Regions from separate parts of the Mediterraneibacter sp. ICN-202921 genome, predicted to be linked through region 2. Evidence: predicted binding sites of a transcription regulator. Region 2 holds the regulator's gene; each other region holds the start of a gene.
What was found. Region 2 encodes Rex, which represses fermentation and respiration genes when NADH is low (regulators of the CRP and FNR family bind a similar motif). Its sites were predicted from a motif close to ATTGTTAANTANTTAACAAT; they were not measured.

Region 1: gap (type I glyceraldehyde-3-phosphate dehydrogenase) is a predicted target of Rex. The motif match lies at 8,221-8,240, and genes of this name have one in related genera.
Region 3: WKT01_RS04935 (complex I 24 kDa subunit family protein) is a predicted target of Rex. The motif match lies at 1,200-1,219, and genes of this name have one in related genera.

The regions. Positions count from the first base shown of each region.
Region 1 is NZ_JBBKBE010000010.1:8,308-18,565, forward strand. It holds gene WKT01_RS09030 (2-hydroxyacyl-CoA dehydratase) at 1-706, shown strand, start outside; gene WKT01_RS09035 (hypothetical protein) at 847-1,095, opposite strand; gene WKT01_RS09040 (HAD-IA family hydrolase) at 1,234-1,902, opposite strand; gene WKT01_RS09045 (GreA/GreB family elongation factor) at 1,920-2,423, opposite strand; gene gpmI (2,3-bisphosphoglycerate-independent phosphoglycerate mutase) at 2,532-4,070, opposite strand; gene WKT01_RS09055 (alpha/beta hydrolase) at 4,151-4,978, opposite strand; gene tpiA (triose-phosphate isomerase) at 5,066-5,818, opposite strand; gene WKT01_RS09065 (phosphoglycerate kinase) at 5,847-7,040, opposite strand; gene gap (type I glyceraldehyde-3-phosphate dehydrogenase) at 7,128-8,141, opposite strand; gene WKT01_RS09075 (histidinol-phosphatase HisJ family protein) at 8,292-9,110, opposite strand; gene mnmA (tRNA 2-thiouridine(34) synthase MnmA) at 9,107-10,177, opposite strand; gene nifU (Fe-S cluster assembly scaffold protein NifU) at 10,177-10,258, opposite strand, start outside.
Region 2 is NZ_JBBKBE010000001.1:76,130-86,387, reverse strand. It holds gene alr (alanine racemase) at 1-799, opposite strand, end outside; gene WKT01_RS00400 (NAD(P)H-hydrate dehydratase) at 796-2,301, opposite strand; gene WKT01_RS00395 (redox-sensing transcriptional repressor Rex) at 2,463-3,107, opposite strand; gene WKT01_RS00390 (ABC-F family ATP-binding cassette domain-containing protein) at 3,276-5,210, shown strand; gene WKT01_RS00385 (NADP-dependent isocitrate dehydrogenase) at 5,387-6,583, opposite strand; gene WKT01_RS00380 (GntR family transcriptional regulator) at 6,595-7,260, opposite strand; gene WKT01_RS00375 (2-isopropylmalate synthase) at 7,277-8,665, opposite strand; gene WKT01_RS00370 (phosphoglycerate dehydrogenase) at 8,878-10,041, opposite strand; gene serC (3-phosphoserine/phosphohydroxythreonine transaminase) at 10,043-10,258, opposite strand, start outside.
Region 3 is NZ_JBBKBE010000004.1:61,369-71,626, forward strand. It holds gene WKT01_RS04920 (DUF6612 family protein) at 1-587, shown strand, start outside; tRNA gene WKT01_RS04925 (tRNA-Glu) at 711-782, shown strand; tRNA gene WKT01_RS04930 (tRNA-Cys) at 835-906, shown strand; gene WKT01_RS04935 (complex I 24 kDa subunit family protein) at 1,247-1,720, shown strand; gene nuoF (NADH-quinone oxidoreductase subunit NuoF) at 1,725-3,611, shown strand; gene WKT01_RS04945 ([FeFe] hydrogenase, group A) at 3,624-5,315, shown strand; gene WKT01_RS04950 (M18 family aminopeptidase) at 5,343-6,611, opposite strand; gene WKT01_RS04955 (MATE family efflux transporter) at 6,689-8,014, opposite strand; gene WKT01_RS04960 (response regulator transcription factor) at 8,260-8,934, shown strand; gene WKT01_RS04965 (sensor histidine kinase) at 8,931-10,258, shown strand, end outside.

The DNA.
Region 1 (10,258 bases), on a different contig from region 2:
GGCGCAGGTATGCAAGGAATTTCTGTCCTGCGGTTATCCATCCCGCCGCAGATTCAAAAAATTATGCCAGGACATTATAGATGATTTTGATCATATTGAACTCTTGCCAATTCAAAAGCCGCGTGTCGGAATTGTAGGAGAAATTCTTGTTAAGTTTCTTCCTGCCGCAAACAATCACCTGGTCGATCTGCTGGAAAGTGAAGGTGCAGAAGCAGTCGTGCCTGATCTGACTGACTTTTTGCTCTACTGTTTTTACAACCAAAATTTCAAGGTTTCTCATCTTGGCATGAAAAAAAGCAAAGCACTCATCGGAAACTTAGGAATTAAAGTGATAGAATGGTTCCGTGCTCCTGCTTCAAAGGCATTTAGCCAAAGTAAACATTTTGCCCCGCCTGTCCATATTGAAGACTTAGCAAAAATGGCTTCAGAAATTGTTTCCATAGGAAATCAGACCGGGGAAGGCTGGTTCCTCACTGGAGAAATGCTGGAACTCATTCACAGCGGCGCAGGCAATATCGTGTGCACACAACCTTTTGCCTGCCTTCCGAACCATGTTGTAGGAAAAGGTGTCATAAAGGAATTGCGGCGCCGTTACCCTCAATCCAATATCGTGGCAATCGATTTCGACCCCGGCGCCAGTGAAGTAAACCAATTAAACCGTATCAAACTCATGTTGTCCACAGCAAATAAAAATATGCATATATAAATTGAACAAAGCAACAAACCGTGCAAAAAAACAGATCATACCCTGTGTCATGCTTACATGTAAACAGGGTATGATCTGTTTCTTTGCGATCCTCTATGATAATTTTACTTTCTCTATAAAAGGCAGTTCGTCGGTTCAATTTATATTTTTGTATGTTTACAGAGAAAGAATATCCCTCCGCATAATCCAAATATGATGCCTGCATATGCCCCTGTGCATACGATGTCTGCCAGGCATTTTACTATATCCTTTTTCTCAGCTGCACAGACAAATACTCCTGCAAATATGGCCAGAGCTGTCCAAAGCAGGATCAGTGTCGCAAGATATACAGACACGCCTGTTTCTCTCTTCGTATATCGTTCTGTCAATTTCCATAATCCTTTGTACATCTTATCGCCCTCACAATTCTTTAAAATATTGTCATATACTTTTCACTATCTGACATATGGATATCCCCGATCAAAGGAACTGCTCTTATTGTAAGGACAACTTGTAAAAATTATTCTTTTCTCTTGATTAATTTTATGTTAAATCCAATTTTCTGCATTTTTTATAATAACAGATGCAATCTCTTCTGGTACAGATACAAGACGCTCCGCCTTCGCCTCCTCTAGTTCTTCCCGGCTGCCATAACCGTATAATACGCCAAGAGAATGCACGCCGGTCTGCGCCGCTCCGATCATATCATAGGAACGGTCTCCTACCATCAAGATTTCTTTTCTGTCTCTGATCTGAAAATGCTCCAGTACATATTCTATGACTTCTGTCTTATCTGTTCTGCCTTCATCCAATAATGCTCCGCCTATGAACGCAAAATATTTATCAAAACCAAAATGTTTCGCTATGATTTTGGCAAAATGTTCTGGCTTAGAAGTCGCGATCACTAGCCGAAAATCATGTTCAATCAGGCTTTGAAATACTTTTTCCATTCCTTCATATACACGATTTTCAAAGATTCCTTTTACGCTGTAGTATTCACGATAATACTGCACCATCTGAAGGCTCTCTTCCCTGGTAATATTACAGAATTTTTCGAATTGTCCGGCAAGAGGCGGCCCTATAAAGCATTTAAGCTTCTCTGTATCTTCTCTCTGCCTGCCGGACTTCTCAAGCGCATAGTTTATACTGTTTAAGATTCCAGGTCCGGAATCCGTGATCGTTCCATCCAGATCAAAAGCTATCGTATGAATCCCCATCTTCTTTCCCCTTTCTGTCAATAACTTCGGATTTTGTCCTCTGCCTCATCCTGTGTTTTTATGATTTTTTTAATGACTACATAATAGCCTGTACTTTCATTCACTTTTACATAGGCGCGCTCCCCTTCTTTTTTCCCGAGCACTGCCTTGCCTAAAGGAGATTCAATACTGATCAGTCCATTCAAAGAACTTCCTCTGACAGAAGTAACAATGCGGTATGTCTCTGTCTCCTTATCATCTTCACAATATATTTCCACTGTATTATTCAATCCAACCTCGTCATTCTTCGAATGATCTTCCACGATTTCCGCTGTTTTTAACATTCTCTCCAAATAGTGTATTCTACTCTCATTTCGATTTTTTTCTTTTTTCGCTGCATGGTATTCAAAATTTTCACTCAAGTCGCCATGAGACCGCGCTTCTTTTACCGCTTCTATCAGTTCTTTTCTCTCGACCAGTTTTCTATGCTCTATCTCTTCTTGTATCTTTTTCACATCACTTTTTGTCAATCTTTCCCGCATATTTCCTCCCATTTTCTTAAAGTCAAGCGCCGACGTACATAAGAATTTCTTCTTAGCACACCGGCGCTGCACAGTTTTATTTTTAAGGCTGTCTGGCTTCTGCCGACCTTATTTTATCAACAGAGAACTTCCTGTCATTTCTTTCGGCTGTTCCAACCCCATCATCTCGATCAGGGTAGGCGCTATATCCGCAAGACAACCGCCTTCTCTGAGTTTATAGGATGGATCTGCGTTTACGATGATAAACGGTACCGGATTGGTCGTATGCGCTGTAAATGCTTCTCCGGTCTCTTCATCGATCAGCTGCTCAGCATTGCCGTGATCTGCACAGATAAACAGCTGCCCGTCTACTTCTTTGATCGCATCTACTGTTCTCCCTACACACTTGTCCACTGCCTCTATGGCAGCAATGGCAGCTGTCTCTACGCCCGTATGCCCTACCATATCCGGATTGGCAAAATTGATGATAATGACATCATATTTATCCGCTTTGATCGCTTCTACCAACTTATCACATACTTCATATGCGCTCATCTCCGGCTTCAGATCATACGTAGCAACCTTTGGAGATTTTACCAAGATCCTATCTTCTCCTTCATTTGGTTCCTCCACACCACCATTAAAGAAAAAGGTGACATGAGCATATTTTTCTGTCTCCGCTATCCTTGCCTGTTTCAAGCCATTAGCAGCAAGAAATTCTCCGAATGTATTCGTGATCTTCTCTTTTACAAAAGCAACAGATTTATTTTCAATCGTCACATCATATTCTGTAAAACATACAAATGTTGTCTTAATACGGCTGCCTCTGTCAAAACATGTAAAGTCATCGTCACAGAATGTTCTTGTCAACTCTCTTGCACGATCCGGACGGAAATTAAAGAAGATCACAGAATCCTTCTCTTTTATAGTTGCAGTCGGAACGCCGCCTTTTTCGATTACCATAGGTTCTACGAATTCATCTGTTTTTTCAACGTCATAAGAAGCCTGGATGCCTGCCGGAGCAGAAGATGCTTTTACACCTTCGCCTTTTACAAGAGCCTTATACGCTCTTTCCACACGATCCCACCGATTGTCCCTGTCCATCGCATAATAACGACCGGAAACAGTTGCAACTTCTCCTACACCGATTTCTTGCATTTTTGCTTCCAGTTCTTCCACAAACTCTTTCCCGGAAGCAGGCGGTGTATCACGTCCATCTAAGAAACAATGTACATATACTTTTTTTAATCCTTTCTTTTTTGCCAGTTCTAAAAGTCCATAAATATGTGTATTATGGCTGTGCACTCCACCGTCTGATACCAGGCCCATCAGATGTAAGGCGGAATTATTTTTCTTTACATTTTCACACGCTTCAAGCAGCGCCTGATTTTCAAAAAAATCTCCGTCCTGGATCGACTTTGTAATCTTTGTCAATTCCTGATATACGATCCTGCCGGCGCCCATATTCAGATGTCCTACCTCTGAATTTCCCATCTGGCCTTCCGGAAGACCAACTGCCATCCCACTTGCATTTCCTTTTACAAACGGATAGTCTGCCATCAGGGAATCCATAACAGGTGTTTTTGCCTCTGCGACCGCATTCCCTTTTCTTGTATTATTTAACCCATATCCATCTAATATCATCAATACGGTTGGTTTTTTACTCATATTCTTTTCTCCTTTACATCGATTCATCTTCCGGTACTTATTGTACCCGTTTTTCATAGATTTTGCAATCGGATACTTTGTCATTTTTCTTCCGTCTGACTTGCCAGCCATATTTTTAATAGGGAAATCCAGGACTGGACAGATTCACAGATCATATTTCCTTCCGGATCACTTGTAGAGGCATCCCCCAAAGACAGTCCGTGTTTTCCTTCCGGATAGATGTGCAGTTCCACACTTACGCCCGCCTTTTTGAGGGCAGAAAAAAGAAGCAGTGCATTTTCTACCGGAACCGTTTCATCTGTACACGTATGCCATATAAAACAAGGGGGACAATGTATCCCTACCTGCTTTTCTATGGAAATCTTCTCCCACTCTTTTCTTTCAACTTCTCCAAGCAGGTTTTGAAAACTTCCTTCATGTGCCAATCCCTTTTCAGAAGTAACCACCGGATAACAAAGGATCATGCCTGCCGGTCTTAGCTTCTTTGCCGGAATCCCGGTGCTTTTGTATACCAGTTCCTGATTCCAGGATACTCCAAGGCTTGCCGCCAAGTGTGCGCCTGCCGAAAATCCTTGCACAAAGATTTTCTTTATATTTACATGCCATTTTTGAGCATTTTCATGTACAGTCTTCATAGCCTGAGCAAGTTCCAAAAGAGCTGTAGGATATTTTGCCGGAGCAGTAGAATACCGCAGTATGCCCACATGGTATCCCATTGCAAGCAGACGCATCGCTACAGGTTCCGCCTCCCGGTCACTCGTATGCTCATATCCTCCGCCTGGGCACACAAGGATCATCGGACGCAAAAGTCCCTCCTGGTAGCCGGGAGTACTGTCTAGTATATATATTTGAAGCCTTGCATAATCCAAAGAGCCCTCTGCCTGTATTGAAATTGTATCGTATATCATATCATCATCCTCCCGCAGGCAATATCCTTAAGAAAACCCGTTTCCAATGACATCAGCCAGGGAAACGGGTCCTTACCTTATTGCTTATTATTTATTATAGTTTACAATTTTGCCAAAATCCGCTTTCAAGGAAGCTCCTCCTACAAGACCGCCATCAATATCAGCCTGTGCAAATAATTCCGGAGCAGTCGCAGCGTTTACAGAACCGCCGTACTGAATACGAATTTCTTCCGCTGTAGCTTCATCATATATCTCTGCGATGCATGCGCGGACCCCTGCACATACTTCCTGTGCCTGTTCTGTCGTTGCAGTCTTTCCTGTCCCGATCGCCCAGATCGGCTCATATGCAATGACTGCTTTCTTTGCCTGTTCTGCAGTCACATTCTGGAAGCCTACTTTTACCTGCTGACGTATGAAATCCATGGTTACGCCCTGTTCTCTTTGCTCTAAAGTCTCTCCACAGCACATGATCGGCGTAATGCCATGCTCAAATGCTTTTAAGACTTTCTTATTCACATCTTCATTTGTCTCACCGAAATACTCTCTTCTCTCAGAATGTCCAAGTACTACATATTTCACACCTGCATCTACAAGCATTGCCGGAGAGATTTCTCCCGTATAAGCTCCGCTTTCTTCAAAATACATGTTCTCTGCACCAACCTGGATATTAGTTCCTTTACATGCTTCTACGACTGGTACGATATCGATCGCAGGAACACAAAACACAACATCTACTTCTTCATTTGCCACCAATGGTTTCAGTTCTTCTACAAGAGCAACTGCCTCGCTCGGTGTTTTATTCATTTTCCAGTTACCTGCGATAATCTTTTTTCTTGCCATCTTTTTCTCTCTTTCTTCTTTTATATTTTTATTTATCGTTAGCTGCCGCTACGCCCGGCAGTTCTTTTCCTTCCAGGAATTCCAAAGAAGCGCCGCCGCCTGTGGAGATATGTGTCATCTTATCTCCATATCCGAGCTGGTTTACTGCTGCCGCAGAATCTCCCCCGCCAATGATCGTAACTGCGTCTGTCTCTGCCAGTGCTTTTGCCACTACTTCTGTGCCATTTGCGAATTTAGGCATTTCAAAACATCCCATTGGTCCATTCCATACGACTGTCTTTGCTGTCTTTACTGTCTCTGCATACAATTTTGCTGTTTCAGGTCCTATATCCAGCCCCATCCAGCCATCCGGAATTTCATTCTGTGCAACAACTTTTGTATTTGCGTCATTCGAAAAATCATCTGCGATCACTGAATCTACTGGAAGGAGCAAGTTCACGCCTTTTGCTTTTGCCTTCTCGATCATATCCAGCGCATACTGGCAATAATCTTCTTCCAGAAGTGATTTTCCAACCTTACCGCCCTGGGCTTTGCTGAATGTGTAGCACATTCCGCCGCCGATGATCAACGTATCTACTTTTTCCAACAGATTTTCAATAACAGAGATCTTACTGGAAACCTTAGAACCTCCTAAGATCGCTACGAATGGTCTCTCCGGATTTTCCACTGCATTGCCAAGGAAATCGATCTCTTTCTGCATCAAATATCCTACAACTGCCGTATCTACATACTTTGTAACTCCCACGTTAGAGCAGTGTGCTCTGTGAGCTGTTCCAAATGCATCATTTACGAATACGTCACACAAGGATGCCAGTTCTTTTGAAAATTCTTCTCCGTTCTTTGTCTCTTCTGCTCTGTAACGGGTATTTTCCAAAAGGATGATCTCTCCATCTTTCATCGCTTCTGCCGCCGCTTTTGCATTTGGACCTACGACTTCCGGGTCTGCCGCAAATTTCACTTCCTGTCCGAGAAGTTCTGTCAGTCTTGCTGCTACCGGCGCCAAGGACAGCTCTGGTTTCGGCTCACCCTTCGGCTTTCCAAGATGAGAACAAAGAATAATCTTTCCTCCGTCAGCTACCAGCTTTTTAATTGTAGGAAGTGCTGCCACCAGACGGTTTTCATCTGTGATCTTGCCATCGATCAACGGTACATTGAAATCACATCTTACAAGTACTTTTTTTCCTTTTACATTAATATCATCTACTGATTTTTTATTAAGCATTGTCGTTTGCCTCCTGATTTTCCTTAAATAAAGAAGTCCGGCCCAAATAAGACCGGACCCTTTGTGAGTCAATTTCTTTTTTTCGGATTACAGTAATGTTCCGAAGTGTTTGATCGTTCTTACCATCTGGCTTGTGTAAGAATTTTCATTGTCATACCATGAAACAACCTGTACTTCTGTTGTACCATTTTCCAATGGAAGAACCATTGTCTGTGTAGCATCGAATAAAGAACCATATCTCATGCCGACAATATCGCTGGATACGATCTCATCTGTGTTGTATCCAAAAGATTCATTAGCTGCTGCTTTCATAGCTGCATTGATCTGATCTACTGTAACATTTCCTTCTACGACTGCTGTCAGAATAGTTGTAGAACCTGTCGGAGTTGGAACACGCTGTGCGGAACCGATCAGTTTTCCATTCAGTTCTGGAATAACAAGACCAATTGCTTTCGCTGCGCCTGTGCTGTTTGGAACGATATTGCATGCTGCTGCACGAGATCTTCTTAAATCTCCTTTTCTCTGTGGTCCATCCAGTGTCATCTGATCGCCTGTATAAGCATGGATCGTACACATAATACCAGATTTAATCGGTGCCAGGTCATTCAATGCTTTTGCCATCGGTGCCAGACAGTTTGTTGTGCAGGAAGCTGCTGAAATGATATTATCTTCCTTTGTCAGCTTCTCGTGGTTTACATTATATACAATTGTAGGAAGGTCATTTCCCGCCGGAGCAGAGATAACAACTTTCTTTGCACCTGCGTCAATGTGAGCCTGTGCTTTTGCTTTGGATGTGTAGAAGCCTGTACATTCCAGAACTACATCTACGCCGATTTCACCCCAAGGAAGTTCTTTTGCGTCTGCTTTTGCGTAAATCTTGATTTCTTTTCCATCTACAATGATAGAATCTTCACCTGCTTCTACTTTATCAGCCAGTTCATATTTTCCCTGTGTAGAGTCATATTTTAATAAGTGAGCCAGCATTTTCGGAGATGTCAGATCGTTGATCGCAACAACCTCATATCCTTCTGCTCCAAACATCTGTCTGAACGCAAGACGTCCGATACGTCCAAAACCATTAATCGCTACCTTTACTGCCATGATTAATTCCTCCTAAAGTTTTAAAAATTGTTGACCGTCTTCCCGGTCTTTATTGCAAATCTCCAACAAGCCCCTAAACTTTGTTAAAGATTCATCAACTAGACTCATTGTACTAAAACAAGAACAAAAATTCAAGTACTAAATATATTTTTATGGAACATGTTTAAAAATCGGCATTCTTTCTTTAAATTCTGTATAATATTCAAATCCACAGGCCTTTAAGATTGCCCCCGCCTTCCTGAAATCATAGGCGATATGTTCCGGGCAATGCGCGTCAGCCCCGATCGTAACGATCTCTCCACCCAGCTCCTTATATCTTTTCAATATATCCGGATGTGGATGTGCAAATCCCAAGCCATATTTCATTCCCGCCATATTCATTTCCAATCCCTTGCCCTGCGCGATAATTTTTCTTAAAATCTCGTCTATATATTCCGCAAATCTTCTATATGAATATTCCTGTATGCCATATGTTCCATACCGCACTACATAGTCCAGATGGCCCAAAACATCAAAATCTTTCACCATTTCTATATTTTTTAATGTTGTGATAAATGTCTGCTCATACGCTTCTCTGTCTGTCTGTCCTCGAAATATTTCTCCATAATAAGGATCGCTGCCATTTACTACATGCACAGAACCAAGCACAAAATCAAAAGGATAACTGTTTACCAATTTCTCATAATATTCACCCAAATGCGGCTGGAGCCCCAGTTCAATCCCGATACGTATTTCTATCCTTCCGGCATATTCCTGCTGCAGTTCTCGCAATATACGGAAGTATTCTTCCACATCGAACACAAAATCATCTTCTGTGTCATCCTCTTGTATAGGATAATCCTTATCGTTATGATCTGTGATACAAATGGTCCGCATCCCCTTTTTTAGCGCTCCTTCTATCATTTCACGGGCGGAAGCTTTACAGTCTCCCGAAAATGCTGTATGCATATGAAAATCACTTCGTATCATAATATGGTTCCCCCCCCTAAAACATAATCGTCCTGGTAAAAGACAACTGCCTGTCCGGGAGTGACCGCCCGCTGTGGTTCCTCAAAAGTACAGAGCACTTCTTCGTCATTTATTTTTTCTACCGTACACCATGCTCCCTTATGATTATATCTTATTTTCGCAAAAACATGCATAGGTTCTCTTAGATCTTCTACAGCCATAAAATTCAGCTGGTTCGCACGCAATGTATAGGTCAATGACTGTTCATATGTTCCGACCACTACTTCGTTCGTCTCCGGACGTATCTCCAACACAAAAGCCGGATACCCAAGTGAAAGTCCGAGTCCTTTTCTCTGTCCCACTGTATAATGTATGATGCCCTTATGCCTTCCCAAGACTTTTCCTTCTGCAGATACAAAATTCCCTTCCGCAATCGGTCTGTCTGTATTTTCTTTTATATAGGACGCATAATCACCGTCAGGGACAAAGCAAATATCCTGACTGTCCGGCTTGTCTGCCACTGTAAGATGTATTCTGGAAGCAATCTCGCGTATTTTTTCTTTACTGTAGGCGCCTACCGGCATCAACGTCCTCCTCAGCTGCTCCTGGGTCAGGTTATAAAGTGCATAGGTCTGATCCTTTTTCAGATTTTCAGAACGTCTCAGTGTAAAACGCCCGTTTTCCAGACGTTCTATACGCGCATAGTGTCCTGTCGCTATATAATCAGCACCGATCGCAAGGCTTCTTTTTAAAAGAGATTCCCATTTAACATACCTGTTGCAGGCAATACATGGATTAGGTGTTTTTCCCTGCAAATATGCATGTACGAAATAATCGATCACATTTTCTTTAAATTCCTCTTTAAAATTCATCACATAATAGGGGATATCTAACGCCGCCGCTACCCGCCTCGCATCATCCACCGCACGCAGCCCGCAGCAGCCTGCATTTTCTTCCATAACTGCCTGTTCTTCGTCCTGCCATATCTGCATGGTTACTCCGATCACTTCATATCCCTGTTCTTTTAAAAGATAGGCCGCAACTGAAGAATCCACGCCTCCGGACATTCCCACCACTACTTTGCTCATCAGTATTCTTCTTCCTCTGCTTCCTCATCCTCATGGATATCTGATTTCGGTTTTTTCAAACCTTCGATTTCAATCCCGTTC
Region 2 (10,258 bases):
TGATCGAAGTACCTGCCTCTATTTCTTTTACATAAATAATATGGCTTGTAAGCGCAAGAGCCGGTTTTAGTTTCACAGCGTCCTTTTTTACTTCCTGTGAAGGATACAGGCCATACATGGCGATCCCCGCCCGTGCCAGATCATGACGCATAGCAGGCAGATCTATGATCCCTGCGCTGTTGTCGCAGTCATAGTAACGTATGTGGATATGATTTTCTTCCATTTTCCTCTTCATCCACTGAAACTTCTCATGCTGTTCTAATGTATACGTCTTATCTGTTTCATCTGCTTTCGCAAAATGTGTAAACATTCCTTCCATGCACACATGTTCAAATTTACTAATACGTCGGAGACAGTCTACACTTTCTGTGCAGACCGGAAAGCCTATCCGTCCCATTCCTGTGTCAATTTTGATGTGGAAATACGCCGTCTTTCCCATCTGTTTTGCCGTCTCCGCCATCAGCACCGCGCTTTCTTCCGTATAGACAGCAGTGCGTATTTCATATTGTATCATTTCCTCATATTGCTCCGGGAAAATACAGCCCAGAACAAGCACTGGCTTTTTCATCCCCGCCTTTTTCAGAAGCACAGCTTCTTCTAATGAAGCTGTCGCATACCCCCATACATACTCTGTCTCTTCAAACATTTCCGCGATCGGAACAGCTCCATGTCCATAGCCATCTGTTTTCAATACAGCCACAAGGCGTCCTTCTTTTCCAATCCTATTTTTTAGCTGTTCCATATTATAAGCGATCGCATCCAAGTTAATTTCTGCGCACACTCTGCTGTATGATTTCATAATACTTCCCTCTCCTTTGTATTATACAGGCATGTTTGTATGCCCCAGATCAAATCTTCCGCAAGTACACTGTACTCGCCTTTTTCCTTTCTTGCCTCATCGCCTGCGCAGGCATGCAGATAAACCCCCAGGACACATCCCTCATAAGGGGACATCTTCTGGGCAATAAGCCCTGTGATCGTCCCGGCAAGCACATCTCCCGCACCTGCCTTCGCCATTGCGCTGTTTCCCGCAGTATTTACAAAGATCTGACGCTCTCTTGCTGACACGATCGTCCTGCTGTCTTTTAAAGCACACACAACATCGTATTTTGCTGTAAAATCTAATAGCCTTTCCCTTCGTTTTTCTTTCATTTCTTCCATACTGCATCCCAATAATCTCGTCATTTCTTTCATATGCGGCGTTAAGATCAAAGGTGCTTTCACATCTTCTAGTATGTCCATATGCCTGCTTGCCAGGTTTAAGCCATCCGCGTCCAAAACTACAGGAACTTTTGCTCGTTTCAATGTTTCTGCCAGTATTTTTTCTGCTGTTTCCGACATACCTAACCCGCATCCGATACACACTACGTCCGCCCACTCAAGAAGACTTGCAAGCTGTACTTCCTCATACTCTGTATACACAGAAATAATTGCTTCCGGAAGAAGCTGCTGTAAGATCGTTCGATTCTCTTTAACCGTATAGATCTGTACAAGTCCAGCACCGGCTGTATAAGCCGCTTTCGCAGACAGATAAGCCGCACCGGCCATACCGCAGCTTCCTGTGATCATCAGCACCTTTCCATAAGTCCCCTTATGAGAATCTGCCTTTCTTTTGGGAAGATATCGTCCTATATCTTTCTGCTCATACGTATAGCAAACACCTAATTCTTCTTTAAAGATTGCCAGATCGATCCCTATTTCTACAGGGAGCACTTTTCCGGAATATTCTTTTCCTGGGTATAATACGCAGCCTAACTTTTCACAGGCAAAGGCAACTGTCAAGTCTGCTTTAAATGCATTTCCCATCACACATCCCTTCTCTGCATGAATACCGGAAGGAATATCAACAGCAACCTTCTTAGCTGATATCTGATTCATCTGCGCTATTATATCCACATAGTGTCCTTGTATATCCCTGTTTAATCCCACACCGAAAAGTGCGTCTATTACAACAGTATATTCTTTGGACGGAATCTCTGTGCATGACATAAGCCCTAACCTTTCCAGAACTTCCTTCTGTGTACGGCATTCCATGCTTAAAGACTGTTCACGTCCCGCAAATACAACCGTCGGAAGATACCCTTTCTCTTTCATAAGGCGTGCTATGGCAAAGCCATCGCCACCGTTATTTCCACTTCCACAGACGATCAGCGCCTTATCCAGCCTGATCTGTTCTGTCTCCATGACTTCTACTGTCTTTAGAGCCGCTCGTTCCATCAATACCATAGAAGAGATCCCTATTTTTTCTATCGTATGTTTGTCTGCTTTCTGCATCCATACTCCGTCTGGAAGATATCGCATATAACTCCCCCGCCTTTCCTAAAAAATAAAAATCAGCAGAATCATTTCTTGTCTTTCACATCTTAAAATGAAAGAACGTGTAAAAAGGAAAACCTGATTACACGTTTCTGCCTGCATATTCCTGTAAATGTATACACTGCTGCATACTATACACAGCGTCACTAGTTTTTATGTTCTTCATTATAACGGCTGATATTATAAGAAAGCTTCATCAGACTGTCCGAAAGGTGTACATTTTCGACAATTATATCCTCCGGAAGATTCAAATCCGTGTGTGCAAAATTCCATATTGCCTTTATTCCATTCTCGATTACAAGTTCTGCCACTTCGATTGCTTTAGATTTAGGCAATGTGAGGATTGCGATCTCAATATCGTTTTTTTGAAGAAATTCTTCCAGATCATCCATCATACGGATCGGGATCCCACGGATAGAAACCCCTTCCAGGCGCGGGTTTACATCGAACAATCCTTTTAAAATGAAACCGCTTTTCTCAAAAGAAGCATAATTTGCCAGTGCCTGCCCTAAATTTCCCGCTCCTATGATAATAATAGGATGTTCTCTGTTCATCCCTAATATTTTTCCGATCTCTGTATATAGATATTTCACATTATATCCATATCCTTGTTGTCCAAATCCACCAAAATTGTTCAAATCTTGTCTTATCTGCGATGCCGTTACACGCATCTTCTTGCTCAGATCACTGGAAGAGATTCTTTCCACTCCTGCCTCCAGCAATTCTCCTAAATATCTGTAATATCTTGGCAGCCTTCCTATTACTGCACGTGATATTTCTCTTTGTTCCACAGTCATCGCCCTCCAAACTTAAATCTACGCTTTATTATATAAAATTGTTAATATGATGTCAAATTATAGTTGTATTTTCTTCGGTTTTCGTTATAATTGATTACATATGCAGCGTCAGACAACGCAACGGATACATAAATATACACCTATACTTTCAGGAGGAGTTTCATGATACTCGCATGTCATAATATTCATAAATCTTTTGGAGAACATCTGATCGTAAAAGAGGGCTCTTTTCATATTGAAGAACGGGAAAAAGCGGCGTTCGTCGGTATCAACGGAGCCGGCAAGTCTACTATTTTCAAAATGATCATGGGAGAGGAACCGGCTGATAGCGGGGAGGTAGTCCTTGCCAAAGGAAAAACGATCGGTTATCTCGCGCAGCATCAGACGCTTTCTTCCGGAAACACGATTTATGAAGAAGTCAAAACAGCCAAAGCGCATCTGATCCAAATGGAACACCAGATCCGTTCTATCGAATTAGAACTTAAAACACTGTCCGGAGATGCTTTAAATGCCAGGCTGGAAACTTATAACCGGCTTGTCTCCACATTCGAGTCCATGAACGGATACGCCTATGAAAGTGAGATTGCGGGAGTTCTCAAAGGGCTTGGTTTTCAGGAAGCAGATTTTTCTAAACAGACCGATACCCTGTCCGGAGGACAAAAAACCCGTGTTGCGTTGGGAAAACTGCTTCTTACCCAGCCGGACATTCTTTTGCTGGATGAGCCCACCAATCACCTGGATCTAAATTCGATCTCCTGGCTAGAGACATATCTTTTAAACTATACCGGCGCTGTTTTTATCATCTCGCATGACCGGTATTTTTTGAACCGCGTCGTAACAAAAGTCGTAGAGATCGAACAGGGAACGATCCGGACGTATGTCGGAAATTATAAGGCTTACGCAGAGAAGAAACAGCAGATCCGGGATGCACAATTAAAAGAATACCTGAATCAGCAAAGAGAGATCAAACATCAACAGGCTGTCATAGAAAAGCTTCGTTCTTTTAATCGTGAAAAATCCATCAAGCGCGCAGAAAGCCGTGAGAAACTGCTGGAAAAGATCACACCAGCAGAAAAGCCTGTCCAGACAGCCACACAGATGCATCTTACATTAGAGCCGTCCTGTATCAGCGGCAACGACGTACTCTCCGTTGCACAATTATCGAAGAGCTTTGATTCACAGACACTGTTTCATAAAGTCGATCTCGAAATAAAGCGCGGGGAACATGTTGCCGTGATTGGAGATAACGGTACCGGCAAGACGACTTTATTAAAAATACTTAACCAGGTCATTCCTGCCGACGAAGGTTCTTTTACTCTCGGTTCCAAAGTAAAAATCGGTTATTATGATCAGGAACATCATGTACTGCATGATGAGAAAACCATATTTGATGAAATATCCGATGCCTATCCAGCGCTTACAAACACACAGATACGAAATACACTGGCTGCTTTTCAGTTTACAGGCGATGAAGTTTTCCACCTCATTGGAAATCTATCCGGAGGCGAAAAAGGCCGTGTTTCATTGGCAAAACTTATGCTGTCAGAAGCAAATTTCCTGATTCTTGACGAACCGACCAATCACTTAGATATTACCTCTAAAGAAATATTAGAGCATGCACTCAACGACTATACCGGCACCGTACTCTATGTATCTCATGACCGCTATTTTATCAATCAGACAGCGACCCGCATTTTGGAATTGGTCAATCAGACTTTTGTGAATTATATAGGAAATTATGATTATTATTTAGAAAAAAAAGAAGAACTCACTGCTGCTTATGCTCCGACTTCTAACGCTGCGGGCGGAGAAGATTCGCAAAGCACAGCCTCTGATGCAAAACTAAACTGGCAAGAGCAAAAAGAATTGCAGGCAAAAGAACGAAAAAGGAAAAATGATCTGAAGAAAACAGAAGAACAGATCACATGTCTGGAACAACGGAACCAAATAATCGATCAGCTCATGACGCAGGAAGATGTCTATTCCAATTCCATCCGCTGTCAGGAACTCGCTGAAGAAAAGCATAAAAATGACTGTACATTAGAAGAACTATATGAACAGTGGGAAACTCTTGCAGAAGGCGGATCCCTCAATTAGATTTGAAAAAAGACGACTTCACGCTATTGTACATCTCCAATTGGAAGAAAATAAATCTCTTTATTTGGAAGTGCGCAGCAGTGTGAAGTCGATTTTTTTAACAGAAATATGAATTTAAGCGGCAAAAGTGTATGCATGAAATATGTGTTTTATGTGAGCAAAAAATTTCGGCAACTTTATAATCTTTCAGCGATTGCTTTTATGAATTCTTCGCTGTTTAGCACATTTGGATTTTCAATCGTTGTGATCAAGGCTAGATCTTTTGTCATGGAGCCGGATTCGATCGTGTCAATAGTTGCCTTCTCCAGTCTGTCGGCAAATTCCATAAGTTCTTTATTGCCATCCAATTCGCCGCGTTTTCTTAAAGCTCCGCTCCAAGCAAAAATGGTTGCCACAGAGTTAGTGGAAGTCTCCTCTCCTTTTAGATGTTTATAATAATGGCGCTGTACAGTTCCATGGGCAGCCTCGTATTCATAATATCCTTCCGGAGATACAAGGACCGACGTCATCATGGCGAGTGAGCCAAATGCAGAAGATACCATATCACTCATTACATCTCCGTCATAATTTTTACATGCCCATATGTATCCGCCTTCTGACTTCATGACTCTTGCCACTGCGTCATCGATCAAAGTATAGAAGTACACAATCCCTGCTTTTTTAAATTTTTCATCATACTCTGCGTCATAAATCTCCTGGAAAATATCTTTGAATGTATGGTCATATTTCTTAGAAATCGTATCTTTTGTTGCAAACCAAAGATCCTGTTTTGTATCCAAAGCATAATTAAAGCAGCTTCTTGCAAAACTTGCGATTGATTTACTGATGTTATGCATCCCCTGTATGATCCCAGGTCCGTCAAATTCATGGATCAGTTCTTTTTGCTGTGTGCCGTCTTCTGCCGTATATACCAATTCTGCCTTTCCAGCTCCTGGGATCTTCATTTCTGTTCCTTTATATACATCTCCATAAGCATGTCTGGCAATCGTGATCGGTTTCTTCCAATTCTTTACACATGGTTCAATCCCTTTCACCACGATCGGTGCACGGAAAACAGTTCCATCCAGAATCGCACGGATTGTTCCATTTGGACTTTTCCACATTTCCTTTAGATCATACTCATCCATCCTTGCCGCATTCGGGGTAATAGTTGCACATTTAACAGCAACCTTATATTTTTTTGTTGCATTTGCTGAATCTATCGTAACCTGATCATTTGTCTCATTTCTGTGCTGTAATCCTAGATCATAATATTCTGTTTTTAAATCTATATAAGGTTCAAGCAAATTGTCTTTGATCATTTTCCAGAGGATCCTGGTCATTTCATCCCCATCCATTTCTACTAACGGTGTCGTCATTTTGATTTTTTCCATTTTTTCTCCTCCTAAATATCTTCATATCCTTGTTTTTTCAGATTCTGCATCACATGCAGGATATGTTCATTAGCCAGCTGTTCTGCCATATTTGCATCTTTATCACGTATAGCCCGCAAGATCTGCTTATGTTCTCGTATAGATTTTCTTGCTCTTTCTTCTGAAACAACGGAAAATTTTCTCGCAGGCTGCACGTATTTATGAAAATCCATAAGAACATGACTCAATATCCTACTGTTTGAAGCCTCATATAAAATCGTATGGAATCGTCCGTCTAACAGCGTGATCTGTTCTACATTATATGTTCCCTCCCGTTTCATATGGAATTCAGACAGCAGAATTGTTTCATCCAGCGCCTCCATCTGTTCTTCTGTAATATTTTCAGTTGCCCATCTGGCACAAAGTCCCTCAAGCATGGAACGTATCATGTAAATATCCTTTACGTCTTTTGAAGAAATCCCTGTCACATATGCCCCCTTATTGGGAATAATCGTCACAAGTCCTTCCAGTTCCAATTGTCTGAGTGCCTCCCGTACAGGGGTACGGCTTACGCCTAATTCTTTTCCGATCGTATTCTCCCGCAGTTCCTCATGTTCTTTATACTTCCCTTTCAGAATATCCTCACGGATTTTCTGAAAGACTCTTCCGCCAAGAGAATACTCCTGATATTCCTCCATTTCGAAAGCCTCCTGCTTACAGTGTTATATGCAATTCTTCGCATATAGTATTTATTTTCTCAATTAATTCTTCATCTGTCAAGACCGTGACTCTTCCTTCTTCATATTCTTTGTCTACCCAGTCTTTTACCTTGCATACTAATTGGGAATTCTTATCTACCTGTCGTTCTTTCGGCAATTTATAAAAAGCGTTTATCCAGTAAGCAATTCCCGCAGCCCCCGATGTATTCGATACAGATACGAGCGCCGGGCGGTCTAAGAATTTTTCTGTATCAAAGATATTGTATATTTCCTCATTTTTCAGCATGCCGTCCGCATGAATCCCCGCCTTTGTCACATTGAAGTTTTTTCCTACAAACGGCGTCCTGGATGGAATATGGTATCCAATCTCTTTTTCATAGTATTCCGCAAGTTCTGTGATTACTCTGGTATCCATTCCATCCAGCGTTCCTTTCAACTGCGCATATTCAAAGACCATGGCCTCCAAAGGAGTATTACCTGTCCGTTCCCCAATACCAAATAGAGAACAATTTACGCCGGATGCGCCATACAGCCATGCAGTTGTTGAATTATTGACAGCCTTATAAAAATCATTATGTCCGTGAAATTCGATCAGTGAGCTTGGAACCCCTGCATGTGTCATCAGTCCGTAAATGATACCCGGAATAGAACGTGGAATCACTGCTCCTGGAAAATTCACCCCATATCCCATTGTATCACAGACACGTACTTTTATTGGTATTTTATATTCTTCCATTAATTTCATCAGTTCTACACAAAACGGAATCACAAATCCATAAATATCTGAACGAGTGATGTCTTCTAAATGACATCTTGGACGTACGCCTATCTCCAGACAGTCTCTGATAACCGACAGATAATGCTCCATTGCTTCACGTCGTGTCATTTTCAGCTTGTAAAATATATGATAGTCAGAACAACTCACCAGTACACCTGTTTCTTTTAAACCGATTTCTTTGACAAGCTGAAAGTCCTTTTTGCTGGCGCGTATCCAACTTGTAACTTCCGGAAATTCGTAACCCCTTTCCATACATTTGTATACAGCGTCTCTGTCTTTTTTGCTGTAAAGAAAAAATTCACTTTGACGGATTTTTCCTTTTGGACCTCCAAGACGATGCAGATAATCAAATATCGTGACAATCTGCTCCGTCGTATATGGAGCACGGGATTGCTGCCCATCACGGAAGGTCGTATCTGTGATCCATATCTCATCTGGCATATGATGGGGCACGATACGATCATTGAATGCAATCTTTGGAATCTCATCATATCGGAATAAATTCCGAAACACATTTGGTGTTTCTACATCTACCAGAGGATACATATATTCCTCCAGCTCTAAAAGATTTGTATGTTGATTCATAAATACCTTTCTGTCTTCCACTTTTTACCTCCTGCACACAGAGCATATCCGCCCCTTTTATCTTGTATAATTGTATACAATTATACATTTTTTGTCAACTACAATATAACTCCCTTTTATATCCTCTTTCTGACCAACTCCAGTATATTGTACAGACACTTTTTGCCGTTATATAAAACAGACCGCACCGGCAGTGAGATCACTGTCCGGTACGGTCGCCTTTATTCTTTCTTCTAATGGATCATACGTACTTTCAATACTCCGTCTATACTGTTAAATTTTTTTATCAGATCAGCCGGCACTTCTGCTTCTACATCCATCATTGTATATGCATATTCTTTTTTGCTCTTATTTGTCATAAGCGTAATATTTAGATTTTCCCCAGCAAGCAATGCCGTAAACTGTCCAAGCATATTGGGAATATTATGATGTAGCACTGTGATACGTGTTCCGTCTCCTTTTGTTCCCATATTACAATCCGGATAATTTACAGAATGCGCAATATTTCCATTTTCCAAAAAATCGATTACTTCTGCAACTGCCATCCGTGCACAATTATCTTCGGATTCTTCTGTAGAGGCTCCAAGATGCGGAATAACAATCGCGCCTTTTACTCCGGCTATTTCCGGTGTAGGGAAATCTGTGACATAGCATTTTACAGCGCCGGACACAAGAGCGTCTACCATATCCTCACTATTTACAAGAACATCTCTTGCAAAATTTAAGATGACTACATTTTCCTTCATCAAACTGATAGCGCCTTTATCGATCATACCTTTTGTATCTGGCGTAGCCGGAACATGAATCGTGATATAGTCGCATTCTTTATACAATTCATCCACTGTCTTTGCATGATGGATATTTCTGGACAGCTTCCATGCTGTATCTACAGAAATATATGGATCATATCCGTATACATCCATTCCCAAATGGGTAGCTGTATTCGCAACCAGTACCCCGATAGCTCCCAGGCCGATCACACCAAGCTTCTTTCCTTCAAGTTCTGTACCTGCAAAGACCTTTTTCTTTTTCTCTGTCATCTTGGCCAGATCTCCGTCTTCTTCATGTTCTTCAACCCAATTGATCCCGCCGATGATATCCCTAGCAGAAAGCAGCATGCCTGCAAACACTAGTTCTTTCACACCATTTGCGTTTGCTCCAGGTGTATTAAATACAACGATTCCCTTTTCTGCACATTTATCCAAAGGAATGTTATTCACTCCTGCGCCTGCACGAGCGATTACTTTTAGATGATCGCTGAATTCCATGTCATGCATAGCAGCGCTTCGTACCAGTACCGCATCTGCTTCGTCCATATTTTCTGTTTTTACATATTTTTCCCCAAACTGTTCCAAGCCGATCTCTGCGATCGGATTCAGGCAATGATATTCATACATTTTACAGATTCTCCTCCTCAAACTTTTTCATAAATGCTACGAGAGCCTCTACGCCTTCGTACGGCATAGCGTTATATATGCTGGCACGCATACCGCCTACAGTCCTGTGTCCTTTTAAATTCTCAAGACCTGCCGCCTTTGCTTCCTTTACGAATTTTGCATCCAGATCAGGATTACCTGTAACAAATGGTACATTCATCAAAGAACGATCCTTCTT
Region 3 (10,258 bases), on a different contig from region 2:
AGGCAGTTTCCGGGGATGCGGCAGACGACTTTGACATGGACGAGGATGAAGGTACAGATAAAAAAGCAACGCCTGCGAAACAGAGCGGTAAACTGGGAGACAGTTGGGACAGCTATACAGTACAGATCAATGATACGGTGCTGACACTTCCTTGTGAGATGTCGGAACTTGAAGCGTTAGGTCTGACATTGGATACGAGCTACACACCGGCTAATTATATGGTCAATACAGGAGAGTATGAACTTGCCTATTTCATGGATGAAAATGGAAACCAGATCATGGTAGATGCTCTCAATACATCCGGTTCTGCGCTGGAATTAAAAGACTGCTTGGTTGGCGGGATTTCTGTAGATGATTATGGCTTGGAAAATGGCGGTATGACAGTGATCTTCCCGGGCGGAATCCAGATCGGCTCTACAGTAGAAGAAGTGACAGCAGCGTATGGTGCATGTGAAGATGTCTATGAAGGAGACTATATGGATATGTACAGCTGGTATGCAGAAGACAGTTACTATAACGGATGCGAGATTGATTTTGAGGCAGAGACAGGACTGGTTATGAGTATGTATATGGATCATCATGAATAGAAAAAGAGTTTAAGTAGATTTTTGAAAGAAACTTTTGAAAGAAACTTGAAAAAAAGGCTTGCAAAAGAGAAACATATATGCTAATATAAAAAACGGTCACTGCGGAAGCAGTGATTGTTTTGAGGCTCCGTGGTCAAGCGGTTAAGACATCGCCCTTTCACGGCGGTAACACGGGTTCGATTCCCGTCGGAGTCATTGATCGCATGTAAAAGGATGTAGACATCCTAAAGCAGCGGTTTTATGATAAGGCGCAGTAGCCAAGCGGTAAGGCGTGGGTCTGCAACACCCTGATTCACCGGTTCAAATCCGGTCTGCGCCTCTTAAAAGACCTGAAAACCTTGTGTTTTCAGGTTTTTTATTTTAGGTGCAGCCGGATGGTGTACGAAAGCAAAAAATGCTTCTTTTTGACTAGGTTTAAAATTCCCTACAGAGATCTAAGGCCGAGTGCCGTAAGGTTTCTATAGGGATTTTTTGCGTTTTTGTCCTCTGTAATACGGTTGAAAAAATTATAAAAAGCACAAAAAAATAGAGCAGATAAACAGTAATAATGTACTACAAAAAATACATAAAAACAGTTGAATATTATATAAGATTACCATATAATAATTTTTAATTGATAATTTTTTAACTATAATGTATGAAAATAAGGAGGGATCCCAATGTTAGACCAAAGCTATTATGACAAGACGGATGAGATTATTGCGGAACATGGCGCCGAACAGGCATCTCTCATTCCTATTATCCAGGATATCCAGGCAGAGTATCGTTATCTTCCGCCGGAACTCTTAGATTATGTGGCGGGAAAGCTTGGAATCAATGAAGCGAAAGCGTATAGTGTGGCTACATTTTATGAAAACTTTTCTTTTGAGCCAAAAGGGAAATATATCATTAAAGTCTGTGATGGGACAGCCTGCCATGTGCGTAAATCCATCCCTATTTTGGAACGTCTGTACAGTGAATTGGGTTTATCCAGTGAGAAAGCGACCACAGATGATATGATGTTTACTCTGGAGACAGTCTCCTGCCTTGGCGCCTGCGGGCTGGCACCTGTGCTGACTGTTAATGACAAAGTATACCCGGCTATGACTCCGGATGCCGCGGCAGAGCTGATTCATGAATTGAGAGGAGCATAAGCGTATGGAAAGAATAGAAAACAGAGAAATACTGGAGCAGATACGCCAGACTTCAAAGGCACAGATGGAAAACAGTAAGTGTAGAATCCTGATCTGCGCGGGGACAGGATGTTTAGCTGGAGGTTCCGGCAAAATTTATGAAAGAATGTGTGAATTAGTGAAGGATAATCCGGATGTAGAAGTACATTTTGGACCGGAAATCGCACATGGTGACGGCGAGATTGCTGTAAAAAAGAGCGGATGCCATGGTTTTTGTGAGATGGGACCGCTTATGAGGATCGAGCCTCAGGGGATCCTGTATACAAAAGTGCAGCTGGAAGACTGTGAGGAGATCTTCCACAGGACGATCGAAAGAGGGGATCCTATACGTCATCTTTTGTTTAAACAGGACGGGATCGAATATAAACGGCAGGAAGATATCCCTTTTTATAAGAAACAGACAAGAAACGTATTGAAAAACTGCGGACATATCGATGCAGAGCATATTCAGGAATATCTTTCTACAGGCGGCTATAAGGCTTTGGAAAAAGCGTTGTTTGAGATGACACCGGAGGAAGTGATACAGGAAATTTCAGATTCCAGTCTCCGGGGACGGGGAGGCGGTGGCTTTCCGACCGGATATAAATGGTCTCAGGTGGCAAGGCAAAAAGAAAAGACACGCTATGTTGTCTGCAACGGAGATGAAGGAGATCCGGGCGCTTTTATGGACAGAAGCATCATGGAAGGCGATCCGCATAAAATGATCGAAGGCATGATGATCGGCGCTTACGCGGTTGGGGCAAAGGAAGGGTATATCTATGTACGCGCGGAGTATCCTCTTGCGATCAGCCGTCTGAAGCTTGCGATCAGCCAGGCGGAGGAGTGTGGTTTATTAGGAGACAATATCCTGGGGACCGATTTTAGTTTTCGTCTACATATCAATCGTGGGGCAGGAGCTTTTGTCTGTGGGGAAGGAAGCGCCTTGACGGCTTCTATTGAAGGAAATCGAGGAATGCCTCGTGTAAAGCCGCCTCGGACAGTAGAACAAGGGCTATTTGGCAAACCGACAGTTCTGAACAATGTGGAAACCTTTGCGAATGTACCGATGATCATATTAGAAGGGGCAGATTGGTTTAAACGTATAGGACCGGAGAATAGTCCGGGGACAAAGGCATTTGCCCTGACAGGAAGCGTAAAACATACGGGATTGATCGAAGTGCCTATGGGAACAACACTGCGGGAAGTTATTTATGATATAGGCGGTGGAATAAAAGGGGACGGAGAATTTAAGGCAGTACAGATCGGCGGTCCCTCCGGCGGCTGTCTGATCACACCGCATCTGGATGTGCATCTGGATTTTGATTCTCTGAAAAAAATGGGGGCTATGATCGGTTCTGGCGGACTTGTTGTCATGGATGATCATACATGTATGGTAGAAGTAGCGCGATTCTTTATGAATTTTACACAGAACGAAAGCTGCGGCAAATGTGTGCCGTGCCGGGAAGGTACAAAGCGTATGCTGGAGATATTGGAAAGGATCGTAGCAGGAAACGGAAAAGTCGAAGATCTAGATCTTTTAGAAGAATTGGCGACAACGATCACGGATACAGCTTTATGCGGCCTTGGAAAGAGCGCGGCGCTTCCGGTTATGAGCACATTAAAATTGTTCCGTGAGGAATACATGGAGCATGTGGTGGAGAAAAAATGTGTTTCTCATACCTGTACGGCGATGCGCAGATTTATCATCAGTCCTGAACGCTGCAAGGGATGCTCCAAGTGTGCCAGAAACTGTCCTGTGGGCGCTATCAGCGGCAGGATAAAAGAACCATATGTAATCGACAACGAGAAATGTATTAAATGTGGCGCATGCGAGAGTGCGTGTGCGTTTGGCGCAATACATATTGAAGGCTAGGAGGACACGGACATGAGTTATATGATGATCAATAATAGAAGAGTAGAATTTACGAATGAAAAAAATGTTCTCTCCGTTATCCGGAAATCAGGGATCGACCTTCCGACTTTTTGCTATCATTCAGAACTTTCTACGTATGGCGCCTGCCGTATGTGTGTGGTGGAGGATGACAGAGGGAAAATATTCGCGTCCTGTTCAGAAACGCCGCGGGATGGAATGGTGATCTATACGAATACACCGAGGCTGCAGCATCATAGAAAAATGATCATTGAGCTGCTGCTTGCCTCTCACTGCCGGGATTGTACGACTTGTGCGAAAAACGGAGTCTGTACTTTGCAGAAGCTGTCCAGACAGTTGGGGATCATGGATGTACGGTTTGAAAATAATAAAAAACAGCTTCCTAAAGATACGTCCTCGGCATGTGTCATCCGTGATCCGAATAAATGTATTTTATGCGGAGACTGTGTGAGGACCTGTGAAGAAATCCAGGGACTGGGAATTTTAGATTTTGCATTTCGTGGTTCCAAGATGCAGGTAACGCCAGCGTTTAATAAGAATCTGTCTGAGACGGACTGTGTAGGATGCGGCCAGTGTCGTGCGGTCTGTCCGACGGGAGCGATCAGTATCAAACAAGATGTAGAACCGGTGTGGAAGATACTGGCAGATAAAAATGTACGTGTCGTGGCACAGATCGCGCCGGCAGTGCGTGTGGCAGTCGGAGATAAATTTGGAATCAAAAAAGGTGAAAATACATTGGGACGTCTTGTTGCCGCTCTGCGCAGGATCGGATTTGACGAGGTGTATGACACGAATTTTGGCGCCGATCTGACGGTCATGGAGGAATCGAAGGAATTAGTAGAACGCCTGGAATCCGGCGATGATCTGCCGTTGTTTACCTCTTGCTGTCCTGCATGGGTAAAATTCTGCGAGAAGAAATATCCTGAATTTAGGAAAAATATTTCTTCCTGCCGTTCTCCGCAGGAGATGTTCGGCGCTTTGCTCAAGGAAGAAGCCAAGATGAAAGCAGAGCAGGATCCAAGAAAGACCATGGTGGTATCCATCATGCCTTGCACAGCGAAAAAAGCAGAGATCACCAGACCGGAACACTTTACAGACGGTGTACAGAATGTAGATTATGTACTGACGACTACGGAAATTACGAGAATGATACAGGCAGCGGGGATCGATCTCGCACAGGTGAAACCAGAGGCATTGGATATGCCGTTCGGGCTTGCGTCCGGCGCAGGCGCGATCTTTGGAGTGACCGGCGGTGTGACAGAAGCTGTGTTAAGACGTCTGGTGAACAGCAACCGTGCGGAAGATTTAGAAGCAATCAGCTTTACCGGAGTCCGCGGGGCGGAGGGTATCAAAGAAGCGACAGTGCAGTTGGGCGGCAGAGAGGTGCATATAGCGGTCGTGAATGGCCTGCAGTGTGCTTCAGAAGTTCTGGATAAGATGAAAGCCGGTGAAGTGCAGTATGACTTTGTAGAAGTCATGGCATGCAAGAGAGGCTGTATCGCTGGAGGCGGACAGCCCGTGCCGATCGGACCGAGGACGAAGAAGGCGAGAATGGAAGGCATGTATAAGATCGACAGTACGGCGCAGATCAAATTGTCTAATGAAAATCCGATCGTAGCAACCGTGTATGAAGGAATTTTGAAAGGGAAAGAACACAAATTGCTGCATAACGAGATGCAGCAATAGAAGCAAAAATATGGAAGTATATACAGCCTAGTGAAAGAATACCGCTGCCGCTTTGATCAGGTAAGCGGTATCTTTTATGCCGGATGTTTCGTACGGGGAATGCATGGCAAGCTGCGGCAGTCCGATGTCCACGGTATTTAACGCTACTTGGGTATTGGAAATATTGCCCAGTGTGGAACCTCCTGCCATGTCGGAACGGTTGACAAAAGTCTGTACAGGAACGTCGGCTTCCCGGCAGATATCTTTAAACATGGCAGAGGAGATTCCGTCTGTACAGTATTTTTGGTTCGCATTATATTTGATGACAATGCCTTCATTTAAATAAGGGCGGTTTGTCGGGTCTGCCTTATCCATATGATTTGGATGCACGGCATGTGCATTGTCAGCGGAGATCATAAAACTCTTAGCAAGCTGTATAAGGTAGTCTTCCCGGGTAAACCCAAGAGAACTATTGATCCGGGTTAGGGTGTCATAGAGAAAGGTAGAAGCCGCGCCTTGTTTCGTCTGACTTCCTACTTCCTCGTTGTCCAGTACACAGTGGACAGCGAGGGAGTTTTCTTTTTTCCCCTGTAGAAATCCTTTAAGAGAAGCAAAGGCGCACTGCAGATCGTCTAAGCGTCCGGCAGAGATAAATTCATTGTCTGCGCCCCAGATCGTTCCTTCCTGTCGATTATATAAGAAAAGGTCGTGTCCCAAGATTTCAGCTGGGGTGACACCGGCGGCATCGGCGATCTGTTGAAAAAACGTGCCTTTTGCAGTGACTGTGCCATAGAGAGGGAGGAGATCTTTTTGTATATTATATTTGTAGCCGTCATTGGCCGTGCGGTCCATGTGAATGGCAAGGTTAGGAATCAGGACCAGGTCTCTGTCTATATTGACGAGGCGGGAGAGAAATACGCCGTTTTTTTTGACGACCACTCTGCCTGCCACAGAAAGTGGACGGTCAAACCAGGGAGCACAGAGCATGCCTCCATAGCGTTCTACATTTAATTTTACATATCTGTCTTCTGTGAGAATCTCTGGATTTTCCTTTATTTTAAAAGAAGGAGAATCACTGTGGCTTGTCATGATGCGATAGCCGTCTATTTCTCTTTCTGGAATGGAAAAGGCGATCAGGGAAGATTCATTTCTTGTGACGAGATAGCGTCCGCCCTTTTTCAAATCCCATTTTTGTGTCTCTTTTAATTCTTGGTATCCTTCCTGAAAGAGCATTTCCTTCATTGTAAAAACAGCATGAAAACTGGTAGGGCTTTTAGATAAAAATTTAAGAAGTTCTTCGGCAGTCTTCTGATACATGTTGCTGACCTCCTGATTCAGATATTTTGATGAGATATACATTTATCTTAGGCTTGCCTCCCAATCGCTGTCAAGCCCTATGGAAGTGTAAGTATATCTTTTCTGTACAACCGGATCCCTACAAGCATGGTCAGGAATTCCGCTGCCGGAAAAGCGATCCAGATGCCATTGCTTCCACATATAAGCGGGAGCAGATAAACAAAGGCGACGACTAGGATACATCCTCGCAGCAGGCACAGGGCAAGAGAATGTGCAGCCTTTGCCACAGACTGGAAATAACAGATAAAGACCATATTGACGCCTAAAAAGAGAAAACCGATGAAATAGATCCGTATGGCAGGCGCCGCCAGGGCAAGGATTTCTTCTGTGGGGCTTAAGAAAATATAGGTAAACAGATTGGGAGCGAGAAGCCCGGGAAGGAGAGGCAGCATACAGACGAGCAGGGAAGTCCATATGGAGAGAGACTGGATCTTTAAGATCCGGTCGGTAAGTCCTGCTCCGTGATTGCTGGACAGAATCGGCTGTGCCGCCTGCTCTACGCCTTTATACAGACAGGTGACGACGATGGCTGTGTTACTGATAATCCCATATACACTGACGCCTGTATTTCCCAGATAATGCAGGAGCTGCCAGTTGAAAATAAAGATGGTAAAACCGGAGGCAATCTCGATGACAAAACTGGTGAAACCATTGGCGAGCACTTTTCCAAGAAAAACAAGAGAAAAAGCCCGCGGTGTAAATTTCAGTTGGTTTTTTCTTGAGAAAAAATGGGTGCACAGTATGAGCACAGTCAGAGAAGATCCGATGACTGTGGCAAGAGCTGCGCCCTTCATTCCCATGTCAAGCGGAAAGACAAAGAGATAGTCTAAAAGTATATTGGTGATCCCGCCGGAGATGACTGCGTTCATGGCGAGTTTTGGAGCGCCGTCGTTGCGCACAAATGTCTGCAGGAAGGAAGAAAAAAAGAATACTCCCATTCCCCATATAATATAAGGGATGTAGTCCATGATATAGGGAAACGTCTCTTCTGTAGCGCCAAGCAGCCAGGCGATGTCTTCCATAAAAATAGAACAGAAGACCAGGGAGAGGATCCACAGGATAAATGTAAAGAGCAAAGCAGTGCTAAAAAAGGCGTCTCCTTCTTCTTTTTTGCCTTTCCCACGGGAAATAGACATCAGAACAGAACCGCCCACACCGCAGAGCAATCCCATGCCGAAGAAAATATTGTAAACCGGGAGCGCGATATTCAAAGCGGCAAGTCCGACCGCTCCCAGTCGTTGTCCTATGATAATCGTGTCTGCCAGCACATAGATAGAGGTTACCATGGTTCCGCAGATGGATGGGAACAAATAATAGAGAAATACCTGACGTACCGGTTTTGTAATAAATTCATTTGTATGCATACAGCAAATCCTCCTGCCTGGAATGTCTGATCTAGGTGTGACCGTTTCTGACGGTAAAGATTTATATTTGTCTTGTCAAAAAGTAATGATACTAAGAATACCATAGAAAAATTCTTATCTCAAGTATATTTTTTCATCTTATTTTAATCTAAAGAGGCTAGAATAAGCGTGTTGAAACTGGTGTGCGAAGGCATACTTGTCAGGTAAAGAGAAACTAGAGTATACTGGAAAAAGAGGTGATACAGATGCGGATATTGATAGCAGAGGATGAGAGAGATTTAAACCAGCTCCTGGCTTCCCGTTTAAAAGAAGAGCACTACAGCGTAGATGCTTGTTTTGATGGGGAGGAAGCGCTGGATTATATTGCGGGGGCGGAATATGACGCGCTTATACTGGATATTATGATGCCAAAGAAAGACGGCCTGTCTGTCTTGAAGCAATTGCGAAAGAAAAATAAAAGTGTGCCGGTACTTTTGCTTACCGCAAAGGATAGTATAGAAGATAGGGTGAAAGGTCTGGATGCCGGAGCCAATGACTATTTGGTGAAACCGTTTGCGTTTGAAGAACTACTGGCCAGGATTCGTGTACTGCTGCGCAGACCGGAAAAGTCAGAAGACTCCTGCTACAGAGTCGGAGGATTGGAAGTACATGTCGATACCCATCAGGTTCTAAGAGACGGAAAGGAAATCTCTTTATCGGGCAAAGAGTTTTCCTTGTTAAGATATATGATTCAGAATAAAGGGATTGTCCTGTCCAGAGAAAAGTTAGAACAGCATCTTTGGAATTATGATTATGCAGGCAGTTCCAATGTGATAGACGTATATATCCGGTATCTGCGCAAAAAGATAGATGAAGGATTTGAAAAAAAGCTGATCCACACGGTGCGCGGCGCGGGTTATACATTGAAGGAGAAAGAATGAAGAGACTGTCATTGAAAGTAAAACTGACCATTGTATATACATTTTTCACCATTCTGGTGACCTGTACTGCTTTAGGGATCTTGATTTCCATAAGCAGCAGAGAGGTCCTTACTTCTGCGCAGAATCAGTTAGAGAGACGGGTACAGGAAAGCGTGGAAGATATTGAATTGGAAGATGGAATACTGGAAGCAGATTCGGATCTTTATTCGGCAGAAAATGGAATCTATCTTTCCGTATATAAAAGGGACGGTTATTTCTTGTTTGGTAAAATTCCGTATGGTTTTGATGGGCAGCCCGAATTTTCTGACGGAGAAGTGCGTAAAATACGACAAAAAGATAAGGAATGGTATGTATATGACTTGTCTTACCGTCTGGAAGAAGAAACAGAAATTATGATCAGAGGTGTCACTTCGGTCAGTGACGCGGAAGAAAGCTTTCGTATCACAATGCGGCTTGCCTTTATCATCTTACCGGTTCTGGTCATAGTGGAAGCATTCATAGGGTATCGATTTACAAGGCGGACGCTGCTTCCGGTCAAGAAGATTACAGAAACCGTACAGGGAATACAGGCGGATGCGGATTTGTCCAGAAGAGTAGAATTGACGGAAGAACAGACTTGCTGCAGAGATGAGATTTATTCTCTGGCATATACGTTTGACCAGATGCTTGGACAGTTGGAGGAGGTATTCCAAAGAGAAAAGCAGTTCACGTCTGATGTCTCTCATGAGCTGCGTACTCCTGTCAGCGTCATTCTGGCACAATGTGAGACCTGTCTGGCAGATGAAGAAATGTCCGGGAAACAGAGAGAACAGATACAGCTGATAGAGAGAAAAGCACGCCAGATGGCAGGAATGATCTCGAATCTTCTCTTGTTGTCTCGTATAGATGAAGGCAGACAAACGATTCAGAAAGAAAGGATCAATATCAGTGAACTCACGGAGATGACAGTAGAAGAACAGCAGATGCTGGCACAGGAAAAAGGGAAAGATATAACCTTTTATACGGACATTGCTCCGCATATCTATATGGAAGCAGATGAAAGTTTCTACATTCGCCTGCTGGTGAATTTACTTTCAAATGCAGTGTATTACAGCAAAGAAAAGGGATGGGTAAAAGTATCTTTGAAAGAGAGAGGTGGAGAGATCATCGGAACTGTAGAGGATAACGGGATCGGAATAGCTGCGGAAGCTCTGCCTCATATATGGGAACGGTTCTACCGGGCGGATGTATCCCGGACAGACAGCAGCCATTCTGGTCTGGGTCTGTCTATGGTAAAGTGGATCGTGCAGGCACACGGCGGACGAATAGAAGTCAAGAGTGAAAA